DNA from 4 places in the Skermanella mucosa genome. Region 1 is predicted to be linked to each of the others. Evidence: riboswitches for the same ligand, from Rfam matches in the RefSeq annotation. Region 1 holds a riboswitch; each other region holds the start of a gene.
What was found. A riboswitch is a leader RNA that binds a small molecule or an ion and turns the genes downstream of it on or off. The one in region 1 is predicted to bind thiamine pyrophosphate.
Positions count from the first base shown of each region.

Region 1 (7,308 bases):
AAGACCTCGCGGCCCTGTTCCGCCGCCGTGCGCGCGGTGATCAGCGACCCGGATTTGGGCGTCGCCTCGACGATGACCACGCCCAGCGACAGGCCGGAGATGATGCGGTTCCGCCGGGGGAAGTGGCGCGCCATGGGCTGGGTCCCCATGGGGCATTCGGCGACCACGGCGCCCTGCTCGGCGATCCGGGCGTGGAGCGCCGCGTTCTCCTCCGGGTAGATCACGTCCACGCCGCCGGCCACCACGGCGACGGTGCCGGTGCCCAGCGATCCGGCATGGGCGCTGGTGTCGATCCCGCGCGCCATGCCCGAGACCACGACGAACCCGGCCGCTCCCAGGTCGCGGGCCATCGTCTCCGCGAACCGCTTGCCGTTGGTCGAGGCGTTGCGGGCGCCGACCATGCCGATGCAGCGGCCGCGCAGCAGGTGCGCATGGCCCTTGACCGCGATGATGGGGGGCGCGTCCTCGATCGCGGCCAGCGCAACCGGGTAGTCGGGCTCGCAGGAGGCGATAAGCCGCACCTCCGCCTTGCGGGCCGCCGCGATTTCCCGCTCGGCCTCGGCCTTGGAGCATATCCGCAGCGGTGCCGTGCGGCCTCCCCGCCGGGCAAGGTCGGGCAGCGCCTTCAGGGCCTGGGTGGCCGTGTCGTACCGCTCCAGCAGACGGGCGAAGGTGACCGGACCGACATTCTCGGTCCGGATCAGCCGCAGCCAGTCGATCCGCTCGGCATCGGAAAGTGCGCGTCTCAGTTGAGTCATGCCGCACGATACCGCAGGAGGCGGCATGATCAACGCCCGCCGCACACGCAGGCATGCGGCATATTGGCAGGGACGGCCCTCAGCGAAGCTCGATCGCGTAGTCGGCCAGCTTCGGAACCTCCCCGATCAGCTCACGCTCCTTCAGGAACCGGGCGAACCGCTCGTAGCGCCTCGCGTCGAGCGCCGCCGGGCTGTGGGCGAAACGGGGCAGGGTGTCGCGCCAGGCGCGCCGGTTCAGCTCGTCGTCCAGTTCCGGGTTGGCCTTGACGAACAGCTTCCACGACTCATCCGGATGGTTGATCAGGTACAGCGTGCCGCGCTCGACCGCGTCCAGGAAGCGGGGCAGGCGGGGGTCGGCGATCTTCTCGCGGTTGGCGACGATGACCAGCTCGTCATAGGGTGGAACGCCGTGCTCCTCCGGATAGAAGGCGCGGCCGGCCTTGCCCTCGATGTCGAGCTGGTTCAGCTCGAAGTTCCGGTAGGCCCCGACCACCGCGTCGACCTGTCCCGAAAGCAGCGCCGGCGACAGGCTGAAATTGACGTTCACCAGCTCCACGTCGGACAGCTTCAGCCCGGCATTCTCCAGCATCGCGCCGAGCAGCGCGTCCTCCAGCCCGCCGACGGAGTATCCGACCTTGCGCCCCTTCAGGTCCGCGATCGACTTGACCGGCCCGTCCGCCAGCACGACCACCGTGTTCAGCGGCGTCGCGACCAGCGTGCCGATCCGGGTCAGGGGCAGGCCCTCGGCCGCCTGCATCTGGAGCTGCGGCTGGTACGACACCGCCAGGTCGGCCCGGCCGGCGGCGACCAGCTTGGGCGGGTCGTTCGGGTCGGCCGGGGCGACCATCTCGACCTCCAGCCCGGCGTCGCGGAAGTAGCCCATCTCCCGCGCCACATACAGCGGCGCGTGGTCGGGGTTGACGAACCAGTCCAGCAGGACCGTCAGCTTGTCCTGGGCCGACGCCGGCGCCGAGGCGGCGATGCCGGCCGCCAGGACCAGCCCCGCCAGCCCGGCCTTCAGGATGGATCGGCGCGATGCTTGGGTACGCATGGGTGTTCAGTCCCTCTCGTCTTCTGGATTTTTGTCCGTTTGCCACGGCAGGGCACGGCGCAGCAGCGCGTCCACCGCGAAATAGAGCGTCACCGCGATGGCCGCCAAGGTCAGCAGGGCCGCGAACATCAGGTCCACCTGCATGCGCCCGTTGGCGTGCAGCATCAGGTATCCGAGTCCGGCCGACGCCCCGACCCATTCGCCGACCACGGCGCCGATCGGCGCCACCGCCGTGGCGACCCGCAGGCCGGAGGCGAAGGCGGGCAATGCTGCCGGCAGGCGGATGCGCAGCAATGTGGTCCAGCGCGACCCGCCCATGGTCCGGGCGAGGTCCAGCCAGCCCGGCTCGGTCCGCCTCAGCCCGTCGAAGAAGGCCGATGTCACCGGGAAATAGATGATCAGGGTCGCCATCGCGACCTTGGACGCCATGCCGTAGCCCAGCCACAGCACCAGCAGCGGCGCCAGCGCGAACACCGGGATCGCCTGGCTGAACACCAGCACCGGCATCAGCCAGCGCCGCGCCGGCCGGAAATAGCTGAGCGTCAGCGCCGTGGCGGCGCCCAGCACGACGCCAAGCGCCAGCCCGCCCAGGATCTCGCCGATCGTGAACAGCGCGTGATAACCGATCAGGCCGGCCCGTTCCCACAGCGCCACCGCCACCCGAGCCGGATCGGGCAGGATGAAGCGCGGCACCCCGGTGCCCCAGACCAGCGCCTGCCACACGGCGATCAGGACCATCACGGTCACGGCGGGCCGGACAATCCGCATCATGACGAGAGCCGCCGCAGCAACTCGGCTTGGCGCGCCAGAAGCGCCGGATCGTCGGCCGGCCGCGGCGGCGCTCCCTCTGGCGAGATCGCCGGCCCGATCTCCGCCGGCTGCCCCGCCATCACGTGGATGCGGTGCCCGATGCGCAGCGCCTCCAGCGGATCGTGGGTGACCAGAAGCACCGTCCTGCCCGCCAGCAGCCCGGCCGCCAGTTCCTGGAGCCTCAGCCGGGTGATCGCGTCCAGGGCCGAGAAAGGCTCGTCCATCAGCACGACCGGCCGGTTCTCCATCAAGGTGCGGGCCAGGGCCACACGCTGCCGCATGCCGCCCGACAGCTCCGCCGGCCGGGCTTGCAGCCGGTCGCCGAGCCCGACCGCGTCGAGCAGCCCGCGCGCCCGGTCCACCAGGGCGGCGCCCACCGCCTCGCCCCGCAGCCTCGGCCCCAGCAATACATTGTCCAGCGCGCCCAGCCAGGGCAGCAGCAGATCCTGCTGAGCCATGTAGGCGACCCGGCCTTCCAGCGGCTTTCCATCCTCCGCGGTCAGCAGCGTCGGCGGCTCCGGATCGGCCAGCCCGGCGATCAGCCGAAGCAGCGTGGTCTTGCCGACGCCGCTGGGTCCCAGCAGGCAGGTGCAGCGGCCGCCTTCCAGCTCGAAATCCAGGCCGTCGAACAGCCGCACGCCGCCATAGGTCAGGCGGGCCCGCTCAATTCTCACGCCGATGCTGGGAAGACGGGCCGACACGGTCGGCCGCACGAGGTCGTGCATGGGTCACTGATCCCTACGCCGGTATCAACCGGATCAGGTTCCAGGGGTCGTCCCGAGTCTTGGGACCTCTCAGCCGACCATCGGCTCCCCCCAGTGAGGTTGGACGGACTATTGCAAGTCCGTGACGCCCTGGCAAGGCGCCGGGATACCGAATACGCAGATAAACGCACGGAGTTGACGAAGCGCGGGGGGCGGCCTAGGTCAGCGTCCATGCTGAACCCGTCCCGCCCCGCCCAGTCCCCGCCGATCGGCCCGCTCTTCATCGGAAGCGAAATCTACCGGGCCTCCACCTACGGCAAGAAGCACCCGCTCGCGATCCCCCGGGTCTCCACCGCGATCGACCTTTCCCGGGCCATGGGGTGGCTGGACCACCGGGCCTATCTGGACAGCCCGAGGGCGACGCCCGACCAACTCGCCCGCTTCCACGACCGCACATATATAGAGACGGTCCGCCGGGCCGAGGCGGAGCAGCGGCTCGATGCCGAGGCGCGCGACCGCTACAATATCGGCCGGCTGGAGAACCCGATCTTCGCCGAGGTCTTCCGCCGCCCCGCCACTGCGTCGGGCGGCTCGATCCTGGCCGGCCGCCTGCTGGCCGAGCACGAGGGCGTGATCTACAACCCGGCCGGCGGCACCCACCACGGCCTGCGCGACCGGGCCAGCGGCTTCTGCTACTTCAACGACCCGGTGCTCGCGATCCTCACCATGCTCGACGGCGGGTTGCGGCGGGTCTACTACGCCGACCTGGACGCCCACCATGGCGACGGGGTGGAGTACGCCTTTGCCGACGACGACCGGGTGCTGACCGTGTCGGTCCATGAGGGCACCCGCTGGCCCTTCACCGGCAAGGTCGGGGACCGGGGCGGCGGCATGGCGCGCAACCTGCCGGTCCCGGTGGAGTTCAATGACTCCGAACTGGACTACATCCTGGAGAACGCCCTGATGCCGCTGGGCCGGAGCTTCGCCCCCGACGCCGTGGTGATCCAGTGCGGCGCAGACGCCCTGGCCGACGACCCCATGAGCCGGCTGGAACTGTCCAACCGCGCGCTGTGGAACGCGGTCCGCTCCCTCGCGACGCTGGCTCCCCGGGTCCTCGTCCTGGGCGGCGGCGGCTACAATCCCTGGTCGGTCGGCCGCTGCTGGACCGGGGTCTGGGCTACCCTCAACGGCATCGACCCCGACGCTCCCGTGACCGAGGACGCGGAGGAGGTGCTGCGCGCGCTGACCTGGACCCGCCGCCAGGGCCAGAACCCGCCGGAACACTGGTTCACCACGATCGCCGACGCCCCGAGGCCCGGCCCGGTGCGCGATGAGGTCCGGCAGGTCGTGGACGCGGTCATGTCGTGACGGTGCAGGATCCTGACGGTGCAGGATTCGCCCAAATGCTTTACATATAGGGCGGGCTCCTGTAGCGACTGGATCATGGCTGCCGCGATCATTCGAACCTTCACCCTCGTCCTGCTGCTGGTTGCGGCCGGCCAGGGGTCCCTGTCCGCCGCGGAGACCTTCCGCACCGACCGCCTGACCATCGAGACCGCGTCGGGCGGCAAGTATCCGTTCTCCGTCGAGATCGCCGAGTCTCCGCGCCAGATGGCGCAGGGCCTGATGTTCCGCGAGACCATGGCGCCCGACGCCGGGATGCTGTTCGTGCTGCCGCAACTCCAGACCATGTCCATGTGGATGAAAAACACCTTCATCCCGCTGGACATGGTGTTTATCGGTCCCGAAGGCCGGATCGTGAATATCCACGAGAACGCGGTGCCCCAGTCGCTGGACACCATCAGTTCCGCGGGGCAGGTCAAGGGCGTGCTGGAGATCAACGGCGGCATGGCCGCCCGGCTGGGCATCCGCGCCGGCGACCGGGTGGTTCACCCGGCCTTTCAGCAGCAATAGCCTTCAGGGGCGCTTGCGCGCCAGCGTCAGGCCGTCGCCCAGCGGCAACAGCACTTGGGTGACCCGCTCGTCGGCATGGACGAAGGCGTTGAAGGCCCGGAACGTCTCGGTCTTCGGCTTGGTCGCTTCCGGATCGGCGACGGTGCCGCGCCAGAGCGTGTTGTCGATGGCGATCACGCCGCCGGGCCGCACCAGGGTCAGCGCCTGCTCGTAGTAGGTCGGGTAAAGCTCCTTGTCCGCGTCGATCAGCGCGAAGTCGAAGCTGCCCGCCGCACCTTCGCCGATCAGGCCCGCCAGCGTCTCGGTCGCCGGGGCCAGCCGCAGGTCGATCTTGTCGGCGACCCCCGCCTCGGCCCAGTAGCGCCGCGCCACGTCGGTCCATTCCACGCTGACGTCGCAGGCGACCACCCGGCCTTCGGGCGGCAGCGCCAGGGCGGCCACCGTCGCGCTGTAGCCGGTGAACACGCCGATATCGAGCGTCCGCCGCGCCCTCAGCAGTTCCAGCACCAGGGTCAGCATCTGCCCTTCCTCGGGTGCTATCTGGTAATAGCCCTGGGTCAGGCTGGCCGTCTCGGCACGGAGCCGGGCGAGCACCGGCGGCTCGCGCAGCGAATTGTCCAGGATGTACCGGTGTATCGCCGGCGGCAGGAACATGGATTGCTGGGTCACTCGGGATCCTCGTGTCGGGTCGATATCCGGGGGGCGATATCCGCGGTCGGTGGCTGGTCGCCGAATGCCACGGCGCCCTGCGTATGTCCATACGACAAAGCTCCGGAACTTTCTTCGGGGGGCTCCGGGGGCAGTGGTTGCTGAGTTTGCCCCGATGATGTATGTCACGCTCTGGCGGAGCGTAGCGCAGCCTGGTAGCGCATCTGCTTTGGGAGCAGAGGGTCCCGAGTTCGAATCTCGGCGCTCCGACCATATGCGAGAAGTCGTGGAGAAGCGAACCATGCAGGTGCGTATCTATCAGCCCAGCAAGTCGACCATGCAGTCCGGTCGCGGTAAGATGGGTGACTGGGTCCTGGAATACGAGATCGCGACCCCCCGGCGTGCCGAGCCCCTGATGGGCTGGATCTCGTCCGGCGACACCCTGAACCAAGTTCGCCTCAAGTTCCCGACCAAGGACGAAGCCGTCGCCTTCGCCGAGCGCAAGGGCTGGGACTACATGGTCCAAGACGCCCACCAGCGCCGGGTCCGCCCGCGCAACTACGCCGACAACTTCCGCCCCGACCGCGTCCGCTGAGGACGCGCGGGGCGCCCGCCTCCTTCAAGCGCCCTTAGCTCAGCTGGATAGAGCACCCGCCTTCTAAGCGGACGGTCGCTGGTTCGAATCCAGCAGGGCGCGCCAATTCTTCAATACCATACTAAAATCCCCTATGAGTCTGAGCGGCAGAAAAATCTGTCGTTACGAATACATCCTCGAAGCGGCTTACCGGACGCGCACTGATCAGGAATGGCCAGGAGTAGGTCCCCAAACTCGCGAAATTGCAGAGACTGATCTGCGAGGGACTTGGCCAAGGCGTCGATGATGCCCAGGGATCCGCGACCGCGTTCTTTGCCATATGCTACGCCATTCCATCATCCCGTCGGACCCGATGGTTGGGCTCGTTGGGAGGTGTCGTGCTGACCGGCTGTTCCGGCAAATGCGCTCCGGCACCAAGTCCACGGGTGCGACTTGGCATTCCTCCGTCGTTCCAGGTCGACCTCCCGGTCCATAGGCGGCCGTTCAGTCAGGCTCGGCCGGACTAAGTAATACCTTCAGGAATTCAACAACAAATCCGGAGTGTTACTTAGTTAGTTAAATATTCATTTCCCCTTCACGCAAGTGTCATCCGGGGTGTCCAGGATCCCGACGCCGGCCAACCGCTTCAACGACAACGAATTTACCGGCGGCCGGAGTCATGGGAAGCAGGGCCAGGAGAAGGGAACCCGTCATGCAATCATCGGACATTCCGGAAGGCCGGCCGCTGGACGGTGGGCTGCCGCTCGTCATCGGGCATCGCGGCGCCAGCGGCTCCCGCCCCGAGCACACGCTCGAAGCCTACCGGCTCGCGATCGAACTCGGCGCCGA
Region 1 covers NZ_CP086106.1:1,509,861-1,517,168, forward strand. The annotation lists gene dprA (DNA-processing protein DprA) at 1-758, opposite strand, end outside; gene JL100_RS06890 (ABC transporter substrate-binding protein) at 838-1,809, opposite strand; gene JL100_RS06895 (ABC transporter permease) at 1,816-2,577, opposite strand; gene JL100_RS06900 (ABC transporter ATP-binding protein) at 2,577-3,344, opposite strand; TPP riboswitch at 3,337-3,445, opposite strand; gene JL100_RS06905 (acetoin utilization protein AcuC) at 3,555-4,691, shown strand; gene JL100_RS06910 (DUF192 domain-containing protein) at 4,767-5,237, shown strand; gene JL100_RS06915 (class I SAM-dependent methyltransferase) at 5,241-5,906, opposite strand; tRNA gene JL100_RS06920 (tRNA-Pro) at 6,082-6,158, shown strand; gene JL100_RS06925 (ETC complex I subunit) at 6,187-6,480, shown strand; tRNA gene JL100_RS06930 (tRNA-Arg) at 6,509-6,585, shown strand; gene JL100_RS06935 (esterase-like activity of phytase family protein) at 7,172-7,308, shown strand, end outside.

Region 2 (7,308 bases), 910 kb from region 1:
CCGACATCACCAAGCGCAAGGCCGCCGAGGACGAGTTGCGCGCCTCGAAGGAGGCGGCGGAACTGGCTTATACCGGCCTTCAGCAGGCCAAGAACAGCCTGATCCAGGCGGAGAAGATGGCGGCGCTCGGCTCGCTGGTCGCGGGCGTCGCCCACGAGATCAACACGCCGATCGGAACGGCGTTGACCGCGGCCTCCCACCTGGGCGAACGGACGGCGGAGTTCCGCGCCCAGTTCCAGGGCGGCAAGCTGAAGAAGTCGGAAGCCGAGCGCTACCTCGAGACCGCGGTCGAGACGTCGGCGATCATGGTCGCCACCATCGGCCGCGCGGCCGAGCTGATCCAGAGCTTCAAGCAGGTGGCGGTGGACCAGTCCACGGACATCCGGCGCCGCTTCAACCTCTCGACTTACATCGCCGAGATCCTGCTCAGCCTGAAGCCGCGGCTGAAACAGACCCAGCACGCGGTCGTGGTGGACTGTCCGCATGATCTTGAAATCGACAGCTACCCGGGTGCATTATCCCAGGTGTTGACCAATTTCGTGATGAATTCGATCCTCCATGGCTTCTCCGAAGGGCAGATCGGGACGATCACGATCTCTGCGGAGTTGCAAGACAGCGCCACCGTGGTGATACGATATGCCGACACCGGGCGGGGCATCCCGGAAAAGAACCTGGCGCGCATCTTCGAGCCCTTCTTCACCACCAGGCGGGGAACGGGGGGCACAGGACTGGGGCTGCACATCGTTTACAACATCGTGACCCAGAGCCTGGGTGGCACCATCGAAGTGCGGAGCGCCGTGGGAGAGGGCGCCGCCTTCATCCTTGCCATTCCCAGGACCGCCCCGGGTCAAGTGGAGCTTTGGATCGACGAGCGATGACAGCCATCGACGGAGAAATCGGCGACGACGACGACCTGCTGTTCGTCGACGAAACGGACGGGGAGGGCGGGGAGGACGAGTCCTCCGCCCTCGACAGTCCGACGGCGAACCGCCGCAGGATCAAGCCCTGGAAGGTGATGATCGTCGATGACGACCGGGAGGTCCATGCGATCACCAAGGTGGTCCTCAGCGACTTCGTCTTCGACGACCGGCCGCTCGAATTCATCAGCGCCTTCAGCGCGTCGGAGGCCTGCCACCTGATCCTGGAGCATCCCGACACCGCCGTCGTGCTGCTCGACGTGGTGATGGAGACCGACGACGCGGGGCTGCGCTGCGTCGAGTTCATCCGGCGCACGGCGGGGAACGAGCAGGTCCGGGTCATCCTGCGCACGGGCCAGCCGGGACAGGCGCCCGAGCGCCAGGTGATCGTCAACTACGATATCAACGACTACAAATCCAAGAGCGAGCTGACGTCCCAGAAGCTGTTCACGGCGGTAGTCGCGGCCCTGCGGTCGTACCAGCACATCATCAGCATCGACATGAGCCGCCGCGGGCTGGAGAAGATCATCGACGGATCGGCGTCGCTGTTCGAACACCGCTCCATGAGCCAGTTCGTGGAGGGCGTCCTGCTCCAGCTGCGCTCGCTGATCCACGGGGCTACCGGGTCGCTGCTCTGCACCGTCTGCCAGGACGGCGGCGTGGCGCCGGTAGGCGCGCTCCAGGTGCTGGCCAGCTCGGAAATGCTCGGCGTGGAACCCGGGCAGCCGCTCGAGCGGATCCTTTCGGCCGATGCCGTCGCCGACATAAGGCGATCCCTCGACGAAGGACGTAACATCTACTGCGCCGACCATAGCGTGATCGTGTTCCGCTCGCGCAACCATTCGACCAGCGTCGTCTATCTGGAGGGGCATCCGCCCCTGGGCGACCTGGACCGCAACCTGCTGGAAATCTTCTGCGGCAAGGTCGCGATCGCCTTCGACAACGTCTATCTCTACGAACAGGTGCTCAATGCCCAGAAGGCGACGGTCTACGCGCTGGGCAAGCTGGCCGAGTTCAAGGACGAGATCACCGGTCACCATGTCCGCCGAATCGAGCGCCTGACCGGTCTGATCGCGGCGGAACTGAAGGCGCGCGACGCCTTCCCCGACGAGATCGACGACCGCTTCGTCGACCAGATCGGTCTCGCCAGCATCCTGCACGACGTCGGCAAGGTCGGGCTGCCCGACAGCATCCTGAACAAGCCGGCCCGCCTGACCGAGGAGGAGATGGCCGTGATCCGCCAGCATCCGACGATCGGCGGAAACGTCCTGCGGGAAGTCGCCAAGATGGTGCCGGGCCGCAGCTACCTGAGCCTGGGCGCCGAGGTGGCGGAAACCCATCACGAGAAATACGACGGAACCGGCTATCCCGCCGGCCTGAAGGGCGATGCGATCCCGGTCAGCGGCAAGATCACCGCCGTCGCCGACGTCTACGACGCCCTGATGCACAAGCGCCCCTACAAGGAGGCCTGGACCCTCCAGGACACGATCGATCATCTGAAATCCCAGAGCGGCACCCACTTCGACCCTCTGGTGGTCGACGCCTTCCTGACGATCCTGGACCGCGGACTGGACGAGGGGGGACTCGGCTGAGGCAGGTACCCTGTGCGGAGGGGCGGCGTCCCGCCGCCCGATCTGCGCGGAATGCGCAGCCGGTCGTCAAACTCCGGTGGGTTGGTCGAGCATCCCGCCCATGACGTCCGCCGGGACCGGCCGGCTGTAATGATAACCCTGGCCGAACGTGCATCCCAGATCCCGAAGCGGCTGGATCAGGTCGGCCGTCTCGACGCCTTCCGCCACCACCTCCATGCCCATGCGGCGGGCCAGTGTGATGATGGTTTCGACGATGTGATGGGTGCGTCCCTGTTCGCCCAACGCCCGGACGAACGACTGGTCGATCTTCAGCACGTCGAACGGAAACTTGTGCAGGTAGGAGAGGCTGGAGTAGCCGGTCCCGAAATCGTCGAGCGCCAGGGTCACGCCGAGGTCCTTGATCCTGCACATGACCTCGTAGGCCTGGTGCGGATCGTGGACCAGCGCCGTCTCGGTCAATTCGACCTTCAGCCGCTCGGCGGGAAAACCGGTCATCTCCAACCGCTTCGCCAAACCCTCCACCACGTCCATATCCGTGAAATGCTGCGACGACAGGTTGACGCTCAGGAAGGGCAGGGGGCGGTCGCCGGCGGTCCGGCGCAGCAACGCGCAGGCATCCGCCATGATGGTCAGATCGATCTGCCGGATCAGGCCGCTCTTCTCGCTCAGGTCGATGAACTCGCACGGCGGCACCAAGCCGCGGTCGGGATGCCGCCAACGGGCGAGGGCCTCGAACCCGGCGAGTTCGCCGCCCGCGATCGTCACGATCGGCTGGAAGAACGGCTCGAACTCCCCGGCGCCGAGGCCCCGTTCCAGGTCGTATTCGCGGTGGATCCAGTTCAGCGCCGACTCGCCGCGCTCCGTGCCGCCGGTGGGAGCCGATACCACCAGGTGATTCGCCGTCCCCCGGTCCCGGCCCGGCAGGTCGTTGAGAAGGCCGATCTGCGCCTGCCTGAACCGGCTGATCAGGCTGCCGAGCAACTGCCCGACGATCGGCTCGACTTCCTGAATGCGTCGCTTAAGCTGGTCCCGCCGGATGATCAGCACCTCCGTCTCTTCCGTCGCCCGGGCGGCGGCCGACCGGACGCTGTCGTCAAGCACCGCCATCTCGCCGAAGATCTCGCCCCGGCCGAGCGTCGCCAGCGTGATGTGGGTCTGGTCCCTGGTGGCGCAGATCTCGACCTGTCCCCGCTCGACGATATAGGCGCAGTCGGCCGGCTGTCCCTCGAAGAAGATCGTTGCACCTGGTCGAAACGTCTTGCGGATCAAGGGAGGGTCTCCACGAAGGGCCGCCGGCTGCCGAACCGAAACGAACCATTTTCAGGAAAATACGGCTTAATCCAGTTTTTGTAAAGGCAAGCCATGCCGGTCAAATAATCCGATCGACCGAAACCGATCGTTTGCAAGCCAAGCGGAGTGTTCCATTCGTAACAACGTGAGAACGCCGCTTCATGCCTTGGATTTCTCTTATGCAATATACATATCAGCGCACGTACCCAGAGTAAGCGTGCTTGCATGTTGGTTAGACCCGCTTTGATAAGTAACCTCTATCAGGGAGCTGACGATGGCCGCGATCGAAAGCCTTAAAGCGATTCTCGACAAGACCTATGAGGGTATGACGCCGAAGCAGCTGATGGCCCAATCCCCAGCCGCCCTTGCGGGCGTCACCGAGAGCGACGCCCTTAAACTCAAGGAAGCCTTCGGTATCGACACGATCGAGGAATTGGCGACGTGCAAATACTTCCTGTGGGCCCAGGCGCTCCACGTCCTGGCTAAAACCGAGAAGTAAGCGTTATCCCGCCATGGCCGGGTAGGACGCCGGGGCGGGGTCCGCCGCCGGACCGGCTGCCATGGCATGGCCATGGTGTCTGAAGATTGGATGACGGTTTCAGATTTGTAATATTGGTTCGGAAGAAAATGGTGGCATTCCGCCTATTGCCGGTTTTATCTCTCCTGGTCGCACATCCCCGTAGGAAGCCAGGAAATGCCGTCCACACCCAGAAGGCCCGACACACCTAACCGGCTGCCGGCGCTTCCGCCCGGAGTGGCATCGCCCTTCCACTATGCTTCGCTGTCCAGCTGCATGGTCCATTACCTTGTCGATCCCGTCAGGGTGATGGATCTTTTCAAGGGGAGCGGGCTGCGGCCCGCCATTTTCGGCGACGGCGCCTCGGTCAGCTACGGCTTCCATGTCCATAGCGCTTTCCGATCGGCCGGGCTGAACCTGCCGCCCGAGCAATGGTCACCGTCGGCGGCCGGGATCGTCCAGGAGCTGGAACTGAGCATCGTGGCCTGTCCGGAAGGTCGCGGGGACGAGATTCCGGACATCACCTTCGATCAGTGGCTGATGGGCGACGAGCAGACGAAGCTGCTTGGAAACCACCGCCTGTTCATGCCGTGCGATGATCCGGCAGCCGTCGCGGTCGGCAGGGAGCTGTTCGGCGATCCGGTTTTCAAGACCGGCTTCCTGGTCAACCTGCCGGCGCCGAACCCGGTCCGCGACGGCATGGCCGCGGCCGCCGAGATTGAGTGGATGCAGACCTGGGGGTTCCGGGTCAACGATCCCGACGACCCGGCCGAGTTCATCTTCACCGCTCTGATCGACACCACCGGCTTGGCCCCGCTTCCCGGCATGATTTCCCCCGTCAGCCGGTACGGGGTGTCCGCGGCCGGCCCCGTCGGCTGCCGCTGGAGCGTCACCCGGCCGTTCGACACCTTTTTCATCGCCGACGCCGGACCGGCGGATCGGGTCCGGCTGACATACGGCGCCAGCCCCCATCCGATGGGCATCGTCATGCGGGACCTTTTGGAGGGAACCCCGGCCTACGCGATCCAGACCTTCCAGTCCGACCCGGTGGCAGTCCGGAACCGGCCCTATTTCCTGAAGCCCGTCTGAGGAAGTCCCTCTGTGGACGTGAGGCTCGACCTTTCCGCGATTGGCGGCTTGACAAGCGGCAGGGATGCCGTGAGGATCGGCGTATTCCCAGGGGAGCCCCGATAGGGGGCTGAGATTCCGTCGGCCTAACGGCAACGCGGAGACCCTTTGAACCTGATCCGGGTCGTGCCGGCGTAGGAAGGGGAGAGGGCGAGGGTTGCGCCGTCGCATCCACGCCGGTTCTCATCAGCTCCATCGCTGCATTCCGGATCTCCGCTCGCATTCGAAGCAGGAGATCACGATGCCGAAAGACAACAATCCCACCTTCACCGTTTCCACCGGGCCGCTGCCCGCGTCGCGCAAGGTCCATGTTCAGGGCACGCTGTACCCGGACCTGCGGGTGGCGCTCCGCGAGGTTGACCTGGAGCCCGCGAGCGGCGAGCCGCCGGTCCGGGTCTATGACAGCTCAGGCCCTTACAGCGACCCGGCCGCTGAAATCGACATCGCCCGCGGCCTGCCCGCGCTGCGCGCCGGCTGGATCGCGGTCCGCGGCGATACCGAAGCCTATGACGGCCGGCCGATCAGGCCGGAGGACAACGGACTGCGCCAGGGCCAGCGCAGCAACCTTGAGGAGTTCTCCGGCCCCGCCCGCAGGCCGCTGCGGGCACGGGCCGGTGCCGCCGTGACCCAGATGGCCTACGCGCGGCGCGGCCTCGTCACGCCGGAAATGGAGTATGTGGCGATCCGCGAGAACCTCGGCCGGCAGGCGGCGCTCGAAGCGGTGCGCGACGGCCGGTCCTTCGGCGCCGCGATCCCGGACCATGTCACTCCCGAGTTCGTGCGCGACGAGGTGGCGAAAGGCAGGGCGATCATCCCGGCCAACATCAACCACCCGGAGATCGAGCCGATGATCATCGGCCGCAATTTCCTGGTCAAGATCAACGCCAATATCGGCAATTCCGCCGTCGCCTCCTCCGTGGCGGAGGAAGTCGAGAAGATGGTCTGGGCGACCCGCTGGGGGGCCGACACCGTGATGGACCTCTCGACCGGCGCCAATATCCACACCACCCGCGAGTGGATCATCCGCAATGCCGCCGTGCCGATCGGCACCGTCCCGATCTACCAGGCCCTGGAAAAGGTCGGCGGCCGGGCCGAGGAGCTGACCTGGGACATCTACCGCGACACCTTGATCGAGCAGGCGGAGCAGGGCGTCGACTACTTCACCATCCATGCCGGCGTCCGGCTCGCCCATATCCCCCTGACCGCGCGGCGGGTGACCGGCATCGTGTCGCGCGGCGGCTCGATCCTCGCCAAATGGTGCCTGGCGCACCATCGGGAGAACTTCCTCTACACCCGGTTCGATGAGATCTGCGAGATCATGCGGGCCTACGACATAAGCTTCTCGCTGGGCGACGGGCTGCGTCCGGGCTCCATCGCCGATGCCAACGACGCGGCGCAGTTCGCCGAGCTGGAGACGCTGGGGGAATTGACGCAGGTCGCCTGGAAGCATGACGTGCAGGTCATGGTCGAGGGTCCGGGCCACGTGCCGATGCACAAGATCAAGGAGAACATGGACCGGCAGCTCGACGTCTGCCGCGAGGCGCCCTTCTACACGCTCGGCCCGCTGACCACCGACATAGCGCCCGGTTACGACCACATCACCAGCGGCATCGGCGCCGCCATGATCGGCTGGTTCGGCACGGCGATGCTGTGCTACGTGACGCCGAAGGAGCATCTGGGCCTGCCCGACCGCGACGACGTCAAGGTAGGTGTCGTCACCTACAAGATCGCGGCCCACGCCGCCGACCTCGCCAAGGGGCATCCGGCGGCCCGGCTGAGGGACGACGCCCTCAGCCGCGCCCGGTTCGACTTCCGCTGGCGCGACCAGTTCCACCTGTCGCTCGATCCCGAGACGGCGGAGCGG
Region 2 covers NZ_CP086106.1:2,424,029-2,431,336, forward strand. The annotation lists gene JL100_RS10935 (PAS-domain containing protein) at 1-878, shown strand, start outside; gene JL100_RS10940 (response regulator) at 875-2,509, shown strand; gene JL100_RS10945 (EAL domain-containing protein) at 2,576-3,778, opposite strand; gene JL100_RS10950 (hypothetical protein) at 4,074-4,298, shown strand; gene JL100_RS10955 (hypothetical protein) at 4,494-5,405, shown strand; TPP riboswitch at 5,485-5,602, shown strand; gene thiC (phosphomethylpyrimidine synthase ThiC) at 5,686-7,308, shown strand, end outside.
Region 2: linked by a shared signal. The riboswitch ahead of thiC (phosphomethylpyrimidine synthase ThiC) and the one ahead of JL100_RS06900 (ABC transporter ATP-binding protein) in region 1 are both predicted to bind thiamine pyrophosphate.

Region 3 (7,308 bases), 1.0 Mb from region 1:
TCCGGCAGGATGACCGCGACCGGCTTGGCGCCGCCCTGGGCGCCCGGCTTCGGCCCGCCCCCCGAGACCCCCTGCTGGACGCAGCTGCGCAGGTCGCCCAGCGCCTTGGCCGTACCGCGGAGCTGGAAGATCGCCGTGTCGGTCGGCCCCTGCATGATCAGGCGGCTACCCTTGCGCATGCCCTCGTACAGCTCGTCGTCCTTGCCGGTGGGGACCACCAGCAGGTCCGGCTCCATCGCGACGGCGGTGAAGTTCCGCCTGAGCGTCTCGTCGACCCGGACGCTCATGGGGAACTTGGTCCCCTGGGTCATGCCGGCGCCGGGGATGCCGATCAGGATGTTGGTCTCCCCGTTGGGATTGCGGGCGAACACCAGGGCCAGCTTGTTGTCGAAGCGGTTCTCCGCGACGCAATAGACGAACTTGCCGTTGGGGTCGGCCACGGGGCCGCCGCGCCAGTCGCCGATCGGCGCTCCGGTCAGCTGGGCGCCGCCCGGTGCCTGAACCACTTGGGCGCCTCCCGGCGCCTGGGCCAGTGCTGCGGAGGGTAGGCCGCTCGACAGGCCGATGGCGGCGCCGAGCGCTAGAGCGAGAAGATGAGACTGCACGTTCAATATCCGGCTGCGCTGGGAGTTGGCGGCAGGCTATAGGGCCGGCCGGCCCGTCGCAAGGGGATTGCCCATAAAGTCCGGATCGGCCTCCAGCCGCCGCCGCAGGTCCGCGGCGCTCCCGGTTTCCGCCAGCCTGCCCAGCCGGAGCCATGCGCCGAGGTCGGCCGCCTCCAGCGCGCGGGCCGCCGCCTGCTCCGCCAGCAGGACCGCCGTGCCTCCTGCGGCGATCTCGCGCACCGTCGCCATGACCTGCGCCGTCAGCAGGGGCGACAGCCCGAGGGACGGCTCGTCCAGCAGGAGCAGGCGGGGCTCCCCCATCAGCGCGCGGCCGATCGCCAGCATCTGCTGCTGCCCGCCGGACAGCCGCCAGGCCCGCTCGCCCGACTTGGCCCGGAGCTGGGGGAACAGGGCGAAGACGCGGTCCAGCAGCGCCATGCGGGCCGCGGCCGGCGCGAAGCTCGCCACCTCCAGGTTGTCGCGCACGCTCATGCCGGGAAAGACCCTGCGGCCCTCCGGCACGTAGCCGATGCCCAGGCGCGCCCGCCGCTCGGGCGCCAGGCGGGTGATGTCGGACCCGTCCAGCAGGACCCGTCCCGCCGCCGCCGGCAGCAGGCCGATCACCGCCTTCAGCAGGCTGGACTTGCCGGCGCCGTTGGCCCCCAGAAGGGCCAGCACCTCGCCCGGCCTGACGTCGAGCGAGACGCCGTCGACAACAGGGGCGCCGCCGTAGGATACGGACAGGCCGGAAAGCGCGAGCAGCGGCAGGGGGCTCATGGCGCCTCCGGCCCGGGCGACCCCAGGTAGGCAGCGCGCACGCGGGGGTCGCGCCGGATCGCGTCGGGCGTCCCCTCGGCGATGACGCCGCCCTCGTCCAGGCAGGTAATCCGGTCTGCCAGCGGCAGCAGGAAGGGCATATTGTGCTCCACGATCAGCACGGCGGCGCCGTCGTCGGCCGCCGCCCGGAGCAACCGGGCAAGCCCGGCCTGCTCGGCCTCGGTCAGGCCGGCGGCCGGCTCGTCCAGCAGCAGGACGGCTGGTTGCCGGGCCAGGGCGCGGGCCAGTTCCACCCGCCGCCGCAGCCCCGGCGGCAAGGTCGCGCAAGGCTCGCGGGCGAGGTCGGCGGCGCCGGCCCGTTCCAGGACCCGTTCCAGGAAATGCATCGCGTGGGCTTCCGCCGTCCGGACATCGCCGTCGAGGGTGATCCGCGCCGCCGCCACCGCTCCCAGCGCGTCCACCCCGGGCGGCAGGCTGGCGGTCTGGAAGGTCCGGGCGACCCCGGCCCCCGCGATCCCGTGCGGCGCCCGTCCGGTCAGTTCCACGCCCCGCACGTACAGCCTGCCGCCGTCCGGCTTCTCCAGGCCGGTCACCAGGTTGATCAGCGTCGTCTTGCCCGAGCCGTTGGGGCCGATCACTCCCAGGATCTCGCCGGGATCGATCGCCAGCGAGACGCCGTGGACCGCCCGGACGCCGCCGAAGGACTTGGAGAAACCCTCGACATACAGCACCGGTCCGCGGAACGGGGCCGCCGGCCGGGGCTCTGGCGCCAGCGGGGCCGGCGGCGGGCGGGGCGGCTCCGGCAGCCAGCGCGCGCGCAGCCGCTCCGCCAGGCCGACCAGTCCCCACGGCGCCGCCACCACCGTCGCCAGCAAGGCTACGCCGTACAGCAGCAGGTAGCCGCCCTCCATCCAGCGGAACCATTCCGGCAGCTGGGTCAGCAGGACGGCACCGGCCAGTGCGCCCGCGACCCGGCCCAGCCCGCCGATCACCGCCATGGTCAGGATCGTGACCATGACCGGGAACTCCAGCACCTCGGGCGACACCACCCGCTGGATATGGGCGGCGAGCGCTCCCGCGGCGCCGGCATAGGCGGCGCCGAGGACGAAGCATTCCAGGCGCAGCCGGTCGATGTCGATGCCCAGCGTGCGGGCCGCCGCCGGCGTGTCGCGCATCAGGGGGAAGGCAAGGCCGCGCAGGCCCCGCCCGATCCGCCACGCCGCCAGCGCGCCCAGCGCCACCAGGGTCCAGACGAACAGCGCCAGGGGCAGGCCGCGCCCGGGGCGCCAGCCGAACAGCTCGACGCCCGGCACGCCGGCTATCCCGTTGGAGCCGCCGGTCAGACCCTGCCACTCCACCGCGGCGAGCAGCACCACCTGCCCGATGCCGAGCGTCGCCAGGGCGAAGTAATGGCTTTCCAGCCGCAGCACCGGCGCCGCGACCGCCAGGGCCAGCAAGGCCGGCGCCAGGATCGAGAGCGGGAAGGTCGCCTCGAAGCCGAGGCCGTACCGGCTGCCCAGGATGCCGGTGGCATAGGCCCCGATTCCATAGAAGGTGCCCTGCGCCAGCGACAGGGCGCCGGCATTGCCGAAGATCATCTGGTAGCCGATCACGGCCAGCGCATAGACCCCGGCCACGGTCAGCACCCGCAAGCCATAGGGATCGGCGACCAGCAGCGCGTAGGCCGCGAGCGCCGCGCCGGCCGCCGCGAGCAGCGGCATGGCGCCTCTTCCGGGAATCATCGTGAACCGGTTCTCAGGCACGGCTGCGGGCCGCCTCGCCGAACAGGCCCTGGGGACGCACCGCCAGGATCGCCAGCAGCGCCAGGTACAGCGCCGCCGTCGCCGCCGAGTAGGACAGGGTGGCGGACACCAGCACCTCGAACGCGGCGATCAGCAGCGCGCCGGCGACGGCGCCCGGGACCGATCCCCAGCCGCCGATGGTCACGGCGATGTAGGCCTTCAGGATCAGCCCGCTGCCCGAGGTCGGCGTCACGAAGAACTGGTTGGACAGCAGCAGCCCGGCGGCGCCCGCCAGGGCGGCGCCCAGCGCGAACGTCGCGGCGACCATGACCGTCACGGGGATGCCGCAGGCCCGCGCCATCTCCGGGTCCTGGGCGGTCGCCCGCAGGCGCCGGCCCAGCTGGGTGCGGGCGAACAGCCAGTGCTGGCCCAGGATCAGCAGGCCGGCCACCGCCACGACCGCGAGCGACTGCTTAGGCACGAGCAGGCCGGCGATCTCCAGCGTTCCGCCCCCGAACAGCGGCGGCGCCGCCTTCGGCTCCGGCCCGAACAGCAGGGTGGCGCCGTTCTGCAGGATGATACCGACCGCGATGGTGCTGATGAAGACGCTGACCGGCGGGCGGTGCCGAAGCGGCAGGTAGGCCAGCAGCGACACCAGCAGCCCCAGCGCCGCCATCAGCGCCGCCACCAGCGGCAGCAGCAGGATGCCGGGAAGGGGGATAAGGCCCGCCAGGGCCACCGCCAGGAATCCGCCGGCCATCACCAGGTCGCCCTGGGCGAAGTTGACGGCCGAGGTCGCGTTCAGCACCAGCACGAAGCCCAGGGCGACCAGCGCATAGGCGGCGCCCAGCGCCACCCCGTTGACCAGAAGCTGAGCGACACCCGTCACGGCGCCACGTCGTAGCGCTTGACCACCGCCGGAACGCGCGACGTCCCGTCGTAGCAGACGATGACGGCGGAATGGGCCATGTTGCCCCGGCCGTCGGAGCGGTAGGTCATGGCGAGCCCGCCGTAGGTCCCCTTGGCCAGCGCGTCGCGCACGGCCTCCGGCGTGTCCGCCCCCTTGGCCGCCGCGTCCAGCACCATGCGGATGCCGTCGTACTGGCCGAGCGCGAAGGCGTCCGGCTCGGTGCCGAAGGCCGCGCGGTACTCGGCGGTGAAGCGTTCCATCTCCGGCGAACCGCCCGACACCGGAGAGGCCGAGGTCTCGGCGCAGACGCCCTTCAGCTCCGTCGGCTCCAGCAGCGCCGCGGTGGAGGGCTGGTGCATCGCCGAGCCGGCGACGATCGGTACGCCGGGGTTCATGGCCGCCGCCTGCCGCACGAACAGCGCCGTCGGGCCGGAATGCAGGTGCAGGACCAGCACGTCGGGGTCGGCCGCCATGGCCTTGGTCAGCACCGGCAGCATGTCGCGGATGCCGGGATCGACGCCTTCCTCGAACACCGGCTCGACGCCCAGCTTGGCGAAGGCGTCGCGCAGGTGCGCCTGGCCGCTCTGGCCATAGGCGGTGGTCTGATAGATCACCGCCGGCCGGCGCTTGCCCAGCTCCTCCGCCACGTAGCGGGCATGGGCGGTCTTGGTGACCCCGTCGCCGGGGAAGAAGCGGAAGACCCAAGGGTTGCCGCGCTCCGTGATCGACGCCGTGCCGGACACCGTGACCAGGGGAATGCCGTACTCGTCGGCGAGCGGCAGCATGGCGAGCATCTGGGTGCCCAGCATGCTGGCGGCGACCGCGGTCGGCGCGCCGCGCCCGGCCGCCCGGACCAGCGCGGTCACCGCGCCTTCGGGGGAGGTGCCGGTATCGATCACCTCCGACCGCACCGAGAGTCCTTCGGGGGCGTGGCGGATCGCCAGGACGGCGCCGTTGCGCTGGCTGGTGCCCTCCAGCGCCAGGAAGCCGGTGACCGGCACCAGCACCGGAATATCCAGGTCTGCCGCGGCGGCGGGCCCAGTGGCGGGACCGGCGGCGGACGACAGGGCGGCGGCGAACGCGGCGGCGAACAGTGTGGACTTCCGGGCGGGCATCGTCGGTTCCCTTCCTCCTTGCGAAGCGGAAACCTGTGAGTGCCGCGATTTGCTCTTGGTCGGTCCCACGGGCTCCCTTCGCTGGCATGATCCAGATCAGGTTCTATGGGTATGATCTCAGCACGGGCGGATCGGCCCGGCACCCCAGCCTTCGTGACGCGACAGTGACAGTCCGGCTTGGCCCCGTCAAGGCTCGGCCAGCCCTATCCGAAGGAGATCGCTCGGCCGTTTGATCTAATACTTTTGACGTAGATCATTGCCGCTGCAACCCTGGCGCCCGATTGTCCGCGATTGCAACTGGGGGGATGACCAATGAACACTCGCGAGCTGTCCGACGCGCGGGCTCAGCCCGACGCGGCCCCGTCCCATGGCACGTCGGTCGAGCTGGCGCTCTGGCGGATCGACGGTGCCACGCAGCGCTCGCTCCGGCAGCTCGGCCCCCATGTCAACGCCGACCTGGACGGCATCCTCACCGATTTCTACGGCTTCCTGAAGCGCTTTCCCGAGACGGCGGAGCTGATCGCGGCGGAGGGCATGGTCACCCGCCTGATCTGCGCCCAGCAGGACCATTGGCACAAGCTGTTCGTCGAGGGCATCGACGCCGGGTACGTGGAGCGGGTTCAGCGGATCGGGTCGGCCCACCACCGGGTCGGGCTGAAGCCGCGGTTCTACCTCTCGGCCTATTCCTTCATCCTGGAGCGGCTGGTCCGCTCGGTGATCGAGCGCAACCGCTGGAGCCGGCACGCCGCGGCCGACCAGGCGGCGACGCTGATCCGCACCCTCCTGATGGAGGCGGAGCTGGCGCTCTCCGTCTATACCCACACGACGACCGAGCAGCACGTGACCGACGAGCTGCTCGACCTCGCCGACACCTTCGAGCAGGAGCTGGACGACGCGGTCCAGCTGGTCCGCCGCAAGGCGGAGGCGATGGAGAGGGCCTCGACCGAGGTGCTGGGCGCCGCCCGCATGGTCAGCGAGGACGGCGGCCACGTCGCCGAGGCGTCCCACGAGGCCGACGTCAATGCCCAGACCATCGCCGCCGCCACCCAGGAGCTTTCCGCTTCCATCGCCGAGATCTCGCGTCAGGTGGACCGCTCGACCGGGGCCGCCCAAGACGCCACTATCCGGTCCCAGGCCGCCCGCGACATCGCCAACAACCTGACCGACGTGTCCGACAGGATCGGCTCGATCGCCTCGCTGATCGAGAAGATCGCCAAGGAAACCCGCCTGCTCGCGCTCAACGCCAGCATCGAGGCGGCGCGCGCCGGCGAGGCAGGGCGCGGCTTCTCCGTCGTCGCGAACGAGGTCAAGCTGCTGGCCGACCAGACGAACCATGCCACGTGCAATATCCGGTCCGAGATCCAGTCCATGCAGAAGGCCATCGGCGACACGGTCAGCGCGATCGCCGACGTGGCCGGCCGGGTCGAGCTGGTCAACGACACCATCACCGCCATCGCCTCCGCCGTGGTCGAGCAGGACGCTGTCACCCAGGACATCGCCCAGACCGTGACCCAGACGGCCGACAGCGTGCGCCGGGTGCACGAGCGGATCGGCAGCGTCGCCACCCAGGCGGGACTGACCACAACGGTATCGACCCAGCTGCGCAACAACACGACCGAACTGGTCGAGCAGGTCGTCAACATCGAGAAGCGGGTGATCTCCAGCCTGCGCAACTCCCGCTTCGCCGAGCGCCGGCGCGCGATGCGCGTCACCGTGGACATAAAGACCGAATGCCGGATCGACGGGCGGACGGTGCCGGCCTGCGTCGAGAACATCTCCAGCGGCGGCGCCCAGGTCCGCCTGGCCGCCGGGACCGCCGCGCAGGGGAGCCTCGTCTCCTTCGACCTGCCGGGCATCGGCGAGGTCGCGGCCAAGGCGACGACCATCGAGGGGGAAGTGCTCCATGTCCATTTCGAGGACCTCGACCCTGCCGTCCAGGCCGCGCTGGCCGAGGCGCTGGACCGCTGGCACCGGGGCGACGAGGCGCTGATCCAGACCGTGCAGGCGGCGGCGCGCCAGATCTCCGGCCTGTTCGACGACACCATCGACGAGGGTGGCATCAGCGCCGCGGCGATGTTCTCCACCGCCTACCAGCCGATCCCCGGGACCGATCCCCAGCAGTACCTGACCGCCTACACCGACCTGTGCGACCGCCTGCT
Region 3 covers NZ_CP086106.1:467,588-474,895, forward strand. The annotation lists gene JL100_RS02160 (hypothetical protein) at 1-605, opposite strand, end outside; gene JL100_RS02165 (ABC transporter ATP-binding protein) at 642-1,382, opposite strand; gene JL100_RS02170 (branched-chain amino acid ABC transporter ATP-binding protein/permease) at 1,379-3,103, opposite strand; gene JL100_RS02175 (branched-chain amino acid ABC transporter permease) at 3,138-4,013, opposite strand; gene JL100_RS02180 (ABC transporter substrate-binding protein) at 4,010-5,149, opposite strand; TPP riboswitch at 5,206-5,306, opposite strand; gene JL100_RS02185 (methyl-accepting chemotaxis protein) at 5,462-7,308, shown strand, end outside.
Region 3: linked by a shared signal. The riboswitch ahead of JL100_RS02180 (ABC transporter substrate-binding protein) and the one ahead of JL100_RS06900 (ABC transporter ATP-binding protein) in region 1 are both predicted to bind thiamine pyrophosphate.

Region 4 (7,308 bases), 930 kb from region 1:
ATGTTGCAGTGCGTGGACGATACGCGGGCAATCTGGCGGAATCAAGTGCAGGAGGCGATGCGTCGGAGCCGGCGACCCGGGGCGGGTGAACAGCGCAGGGCCGGATTGCCCACGGATCAACGCAGACGAACACAGACAGGATCGAAAAAACATCTGTGTCCATCTGCGTTCATCTGTGGACAAGCAACAGGAACCCCCTCACCGGTAAGGGCAGTCCGGGCGGCCGCAGGCGCTGGCCTTGGTGGCCGACACGTAGACGCCGCAGGAGGCGCAGCGGACCATCTCCTGCGCGTCGCGGGGGCGCGGGCGGGGCAGCCCGGCCTCGCGGCGGGCCGCCATCTCGCGCTTCGCCTTGGCGATCGCCTGGGAGCGGGTCACGAACTTGAAGCCGAACCACACGATGGCGATCAGCAGGACGAGGGTGAGGAACTTCAACATGCTTTCTCTTAGTGCCCTCGCCCCATGCCGGTCAAGTCAGGTGCCGATCAGGCCGAGCTGGGGACTTGAGGCCTGGGCGTAGGTCCGCTTCGGGATGCGGCCCGCCTCCCGGGCGGCGTGCCCCGCCTCCACCGCGGCGCGCATCGCCGCGGCCATGCGGCGCGGGTCGCGGGCCTTGGCGACGGCGGTGTTCAGCAGCACGGCGCTGCACCCCAGCTCCAGCGCCAGGGTCGCGTCCGAGGCGGTGCCAATCCCCGCGTCCAGGATCACCGGAACGGAGCTGCGCGCGCAGATCAGCTCGATCGCGTGGGGATTGGCGATGCCCAGGCCGGAACCGATCGGCGAGCCCAGCGGCATCACCGCCGCAGCCCCGGCGTCGGCCAGCTTCCGGCACGACACCGGGTCGTCGTTGCAGTAGGGCAGCACGGTGAAGCCGTCGGCGACCAGCTCCTCGGTCGCGCGCCGGAGCTCCTCCACGTCGGGATGAAGGGTCTCTCGGTCGCCGATCACCTCCAGCTTGATCCAATTCGTGTCCAGCGCCTCTCGGGCGAGGCGGGCGGTCAGCACCGCCTCCCGCGCGGTCGAGCAGCCGGCGGTGTTGGGCAGCAGGACGTAATCGGATCCCAGCAGGTCGACCATGCTCTCGGCATAGCCTTCCAGGCTGATGCGGCGGATCGACACGGTGACCACCTCGGCCCCGCTCGCCGTGATGGAGTCGAGCATGACCTGGCGGTTCGGGTAGCCGGCGGTGCCGATGAACAGGCGGGAGGTGAGCCTGCGGCCGGCGATCTCGAAGGAATCGGACATGGACGTGCTTTCAGGGCTTCGTATGGGAGTATCCGGCGTCAGCCGCCGGAGAACGGGCGGACGATCTCCAGGTCGTCGCCTTCGGCCAATGCCGTGTCGGCCCAGCGGCCGGCGGGGACGACCTCGCCGTTCAACGCGACGGCGACGCCGCGGGCTCCGGGAACCACCCCCTTCCCGCGCAGCAGGGCGTCGAGCGTCGGAGCCGCCAGCGGCTCGCGCTGGCCGTTCACCTGGATATGCGGGGGGATATGCGGGGGGACATGTCGGGTCATGGAAGTTCCTTCCCACTCTGCGGGCGGCCTGGCGCCACCTTCTTGACGAACCGGTCGATGCCGAACGGGCGGATGACCTCGGCGATCCGCCCGGTCAGGATATAGTCGGAGACGGCGTCGGCGGTGACCGGGGTCAGCAGGATGCCATTCCGATGGTGGCCGGTCGCCAGGACCAGCCCGTCCAGCGCCGAGGGCCCCAGGATGGGCGCGTCGTCGCGCGAGCCGGGGCGGAAGCCCACCCAGAGCTCGTCGATCGGCAGTTCCTCGACCCCCGGCAGCGCCCGCCAGGCACCCTCGAGCAGGGACATAACGCCTCCGGCGGTCAAGTCGGTGTCGAATCCGCGCTCCTCCACGGTGGCGCCGATCACCAGCCGGCCGTCGCGGCGCGGCACCAGATAGACGCCGGGCGTCCAGACGACATGGCGGAGCAGCGGTTCGCGCGGGTCCATCCGCAGGGCCGCCATCTGTCCCTTGACCGGCCGGACCGGCGGCCGGGCATCGTCGGGCAGGCCGGGAATCCCCCGCGACCAGGCGCCCGCGGCCAGCACGGTCACGTCGGCCCGGTGCGGCCGGCCGCCTGCGGCAAGCAAGCCAGCCGCGCGCCCGCCCTCGACCAGGATTTCCTCGACCGGAGCGTTCTCGTGCAGGCGCCCCCCGGCCCGCTCGAAGGCGGTGCGGAGCGCCAGGGCGACCTTGCGGTTCTCCACCTGATGGTCGCGCGGGCTCAGGATCGCCGCCGCCGTGCCGGTGTGCAGATAGGGCTCGCGGCGCTTGGCCTCCGCCCCGGTCAGCCACTCATGGCCGAGCCCCAGGCTCTTCTGGAGGTCGAAATTGAAGCGCAGCCGGGCGACGTCGTCGGCGTTCAGGGCCACCACCAGGGTGCCCTCGGTGCGCAACTCGACATCGATGCCGGAGGCGGCCTGAAGCTCCTCGGCGAAGCCCGGCCACAGGTCCTGGCTGTGCCGGTTCAGCGGCAGCTGGCCTTCCTCGCCGGGCTCGACCTCGACCCCGGCCGCCAGCATGCCCGCGGCGGCATGGCTGGCGCCGCGTCCCGCCTCGCCCTTGTCGAAGATCTCGACCCGGCACCCGGCGGCGGCAAGGCGCCAGCCGATGCCCAGCCCGACCACGCCGGCACCGACGATGGCGACCGAGGGGCGGTCGGACCGCGGGCCGGTCGAAATATCGGAAATGGATCGCGCTGTCGTCATGGGGGGCTCCCTTCGTCGGCATTATCCGAACAGGTTCGATGGGTATGATCTCAGCCGGCCCATCGACGGACCGGCACCCCAGCCAGATTTTCCGGACTCTCGTCCGGGGCCGCGACTATGCGGCATGCCCCGGTATGACCGCAAGGCTTATCGGGCAGCCGCCCAGCCCGGGGGCCGGCGCTACAGGCCGAAGCGGGACCACATGGCACGCTCCTCGGCGGCGCCGATCACGGCGGACACCAGGTCGTCGGCGACGCCGGCCGGCAGCAGCGGCAGCGCCGCTTCCGTCCGGACGCGGCCGCGCCACCAGCGGCGCTCGCCATGGACCAGCCGCAGGTTGACCTTTTCGCCGAAGCGGTCGCGCATGACCGAGCGCAGGTCGCCGAGCCCGTCCACCAGCCCCAGCTCCAGCGCCTTGGCGCCGGTCCAGAACTCCCCCGAGAACAGGTCGTCGTCGGTCCCCTTCAGGCGGTCGCCGCGCCGGCCGCGGACCATCGCCTTGAAGGCGTCGTGGATCTCCGCCTGGATCGCCTTCAGCCGGACGATGTCCTCGTCCCGCTCGGGCTGGAACGGGTCGAGCATGGCCTTGCGGGTACCGGAGGTGTGCACCCGCCGCTCGATCCCGTAGCGGGCGATCAGGTCCTGGAAGCCGAAGCCCGCGGATACCACGCCGATCGAGCCGATGATCGAGCTGGGATCGGCATAGATCTCGTCGGCGGCGCAGGCCAGCCAATAGCCACCCGACGCCGCGACGTCCTCCGCGAAGGCGAAGACCAGCACTTTCTTCTCGTCGGCCAGCTGGCGGATCCGTCCCGCGACCAGGGCGGACTGGACCGGCGAGCCGCCGGGCGAATTGACCTGGAGCGCCACGGCCTGCTGGCCGGGAACGGAGAAGGCGCGCTGGATGGCGGGCGCCAGCGCCGCCAGGGTGATTCCCGGGCGGAGCGCCCCGCCGGCGCCGATGACGCCGGACAGCCGGAGGACGGAAACGGTGGGGGCGGGCTTGCGACCGAGGGCGGTCATGATACGGCGGATCAGCATGCCGCTTAACATGGGGCGGACGCCCTGATTTCAAAGATCCAGCGCGGCGCCGTCGCGCAGGATCGCCTCCGCCGCCCCGGTGAACCGCCCGTCGGCCTCGTGAAGCACCAGGCCGGGCATCAGGCGGGCGGGGCTGCGGGCTCCCTTGCGCGCGGTCACCAGGATGCGCCGGGCCGGCCGGCCCGCCTTGGGCCACAGCGGAACCAGGGTGATCGCGCCGAACCGGCCGTGCAGCAGGGCGATCAGGTCGTCCAGCCGGTCGGCCCGGTGGATGACGGTCAGGGTGCCGCGCGGCTTCACCCGGCGGGCGCAGAAGTCCAGCCAGGCCGCCAGGTCGGCCGCGCCCTCGCCATGTGCCAGCGCGCGGCTCCCGTCCGGCGGCGGGGTATGGGTGCCAGCCTCCTGGAACGGCGGGTTGGTCATCACCCGGTCGAAGGCCGTGGCGGCGATTCCTTCCGGCGGCGCCAGCAGGTCGCCTTCCAGGATGCGGACCCTGTCCTCCAGCCCGTTGGCGCGGATGTTCTCCGCGCCGAGCGCCGCGAGATCGGGCTGAAGCTCCAGCCCGGTTACGTCGGCCCCGGGAACGCGCGACGCCAGGCAGAGGGTCGCGGCGCCCACGCCGGCGCCGACGTCGAGCACCCGTTCCCCCGCCGAGGCGGGCGTCGCCGCCGCCAGCAGCACCGGATCGATGGCGGCGCGGTAGCCCCGGGCGGGCTGCATCAGGAGGACCCGGCCGCCCAGCAGCCGGTCGGCGGTCCGGTGGGGGACGGGGTTATCGGCCGGGGGCATCTTCAGTCGGGGGCAAGGTGGCCCGTCTCCTCCAGGATCCTGCGGGCCGCGGCATAATCCTCCTCCGCGACCATCAGGCGCCGCGGGATCGCGCCGATGCTGCCTTCCAGGATGCTGGTATAGGTGTCGAGGACGACCGCCTCTATGCCGGCATCGGCCAGCAGGGCCGTCAGCCACGAGACCAGCACCGGATCTACCGTGCGCAGGAGTTCCTTCATGATTCCTTCCCCGGGACGGCCGGTCAGACGGACCGGCGAACCTGTCCTCCCCAGCGAATAGCACGCCGGAGGAGGCATGGAAACGGCATGCCGCCGCGGCCTGGCATGCGTCGATTTCGACAGCGCACTTGACCAGCGAAGTCCTGTCCTTATGCTCGCTAGCGATTCGTGCCCTGCCACGCCATGCTGGAGACCAAATTGGCGGTCGTCACCAACCTCAGCCTGAAACGATCAAACCCCGACGTGAACGCACTCGATAAGCTGACGGACCTGGTCGCCGACGACCTCAAGGCCTGCAACACCCTGATCATCGACCGGATGCAGTCGCCGGTCGAGCTGATCCCCCAGCTCGCCGGATACATCATCGCGGCGGGCGGCAAACGCCTTCGCCCGGTCTTGACGCTGGCCTCCGCCAAGCTGTGCGGCTATGACGGGATCCGGCACCAGGCGCTCGCCGCCTGCGTCGAATTCATCCATACCGCGACGCTGCTCCACGACGACGTGGTGGACGAGAGCGACCTGCGCCGGGGGCTGGCGTCCGCCAACGCCGTGTTCGGCAACAAGGCGAGCGTGCTGGTCGGGGACTTCCTGTTCAGCCGCTCCTTCCAACTGATGGTCGAGGACGGCTCGCTGGAGGTGCTGCGCATCCTGTCCCACGCATCCGCGGTGATCGCGGAGGGCGAGGTGCTCCAGCTCACCACGTCCAACGACACCGGCACCAGCGAGCAGGCCTACCTGGACGTCATCCGCGCCAAGACGGCGGAGCTGTTCGCCGCCGCCTGCCAGATCGGCGCGGTGGTGGCATCGCGCCCGGCGGTGGAGGCCGACGCCCTGTTCGCCTACGGGCTCAACCTCGGCATCGCGTTCCAGCTGGTCGACGACGTGCTGGACTATTCGGCCCTGCAGGCCCGGCTGGGAAAGACGGTGGGCGACGATTTCCGCGAAGGCAAGATCACCCTGCCGGTGATCCTGGCCTACCGCCGCGGCAGCGACGAGGACCGCGCCTTCTGGCACCGCACCGTCGAGGAGATGGAGCAGGGCGAGGGCGACCTGGACCGCGCCATCGCGATGATGAACCAGCACGGCGCGCTGCGCGACACGGTGGAGCGGGCCCGGCACTATGGTGCCATCGCCCGCGATTCCCTGGGCCTGTTTCCCGACGGGCCGGAGAAGCGCGCCCTGCTGGACGTCATCGACTTCGTCATCGACCGGGAGTTCTGATCCGGTTCGGGGAATATCCGCAGGCTGGACCGGATATCGTGGAATTCGGCACTTGCGCGGGGACAGCCCAGCCGGTATATACCCGCCCACGCCGCCTCGCGGCGGACATCCAGGGTAACGGAGTGTAGCTCAGCCTGGTAGAGCACTGTCTTCGGGAGGCAGGGGCCGGAGGTTCGAATCCTCTCACTCCGACCATGAAGCAAAAAGGGCCTCGGCATCGCCGAGGCCCTTTTTGCTTGACCCATGACACTGAGGCGGAGGGGCGGCGTCCCGCCGCCCGAAGTGCGCGCACTCTCCCACGCGGCCCTGTCCGACGATCAAGTCGTCGCGCGCACCGTGCCGGCGGGCTGGGTGGCGGTGCTGGCCCTGACCGGCAGGATGCACCGGATGCAGGTGCCCTCGTTCAGGCGGCTTTCGATCTCGACCCGGCCGCCGTGCAGCTCGATGAAGCTCTTGACCAGCGACAGGCCCAGGCCGGCGCCGGTCTGGCGGGCCTGGGGGTTGGCCCGCTCGAAGCGGCCGAACACCCGCTCCTGGTCGGCCGCCGGGATGCCGATGCCGGTGTCGCTCACGGCCAGCACGAAGGAGCCGCCGATCCGTTCGGCGGAAACCAGGATCCTGCCGCCCGGCGGGGTGAACTTGATGGCGTTGCTGATCAGGTTGAACACCGCCTGCTTCAGCCGTTTCTCGTCGGCCTCGATCGTGCCGATGTCGTCGGCATGCTCGATCTCCAGCTTCAGGTTCTGCTTGCGCGCCCAGTCGCGGGTCAGGTTGAGCACGCTGCCGAGCATCGCCGGGATATCGACCGGCGCCCGCTCCAGCACCATGAAGCCGGCCTCGACGGTGGCGAGGTCCAGGATGTCGTTGATCAGCAGCAGCAGGCGCTGGCCGCTGTCCAGCACGGCGCGGCTGTATTCCAGCTGGCGCTCGTTCAGCTCGCCGAAATACTGGTTCGCCAGGATCTCGGCGAAGCCCATTATGGCGTTGAGCGGCGTCCGCAGCTGATAGGAGACGTTGGCGATGAACTCCGCCTTCAGGCGGTCGGCCGCCTCTAGCGCCGCGTTGCGCTCGCGCAGCGCCTGCTCGACCCGGACGCTGTCGGTGACGTCCAGGAAACTGGTCAGCACCGCGCCGTCGGGCAGCGGCACGCTGGAGAACTCGACCACCGAACCGTCCGCCCGCTCGATCCGGCCGTTGCGCGCGGCCCGTTCCAGGGTGCTCGCGATGCTCTCGTTCTTGAAGCCGTCCCAGTCGTTGCCGAAGTCGAAGAAGTTCTTCATCCTCTCGACCAGCTCGACCAGGTGCGGCTCGCCG
Region 4 covers NZ_CP086106.1:579,542-586,849, forward strand. The annotation lists gene JL100_RS02645 (PP0621 family protein) at 199-438, opposite strand; gene thiG (thiazole synthase) at 475-1,245, opposite strand; gene thiS (sulfur carrier protein ThiS) at 1,284-1,517, opposite strand; gene thiO (glycine oxidase ThiO) at 1,514-2,725, opposite strand; TPP riboswitch at 2,716-2,816, opposite strand; gene JL100_RS02665 (S49 family peptidase) at 2,906-3,748, opposite strand; gene JL100_RS02670 (tRNA1(Val) (adenine(37)-N6)-methyltransferase) at 3,797-4,555, opposite strand; gene JL100_RS02675 (putative signal transducing protein) at 4,558-4,773, opposite strand; gene JL100_RS02680 (polyprenyl synthetase family protein) at 4,972-5,994, shown strand; tRNA gene JL100_RS02685 (tRNA-Pro) at 6,113-6,189, shown strand; gene JL100_RS02690 (PAS domain-containing sensor histidine kinase) at 6,312-7,308, opposite strand, start outside.
Region 4: linked by a shared signal. The riboswitch ahead of thiO (glycine oxidase ThiO) and the one ahead of JL100_RS06900 (ABC transporter ATP-binding protein) in region 1 are both predicted to bind thiamine pyrophosphate.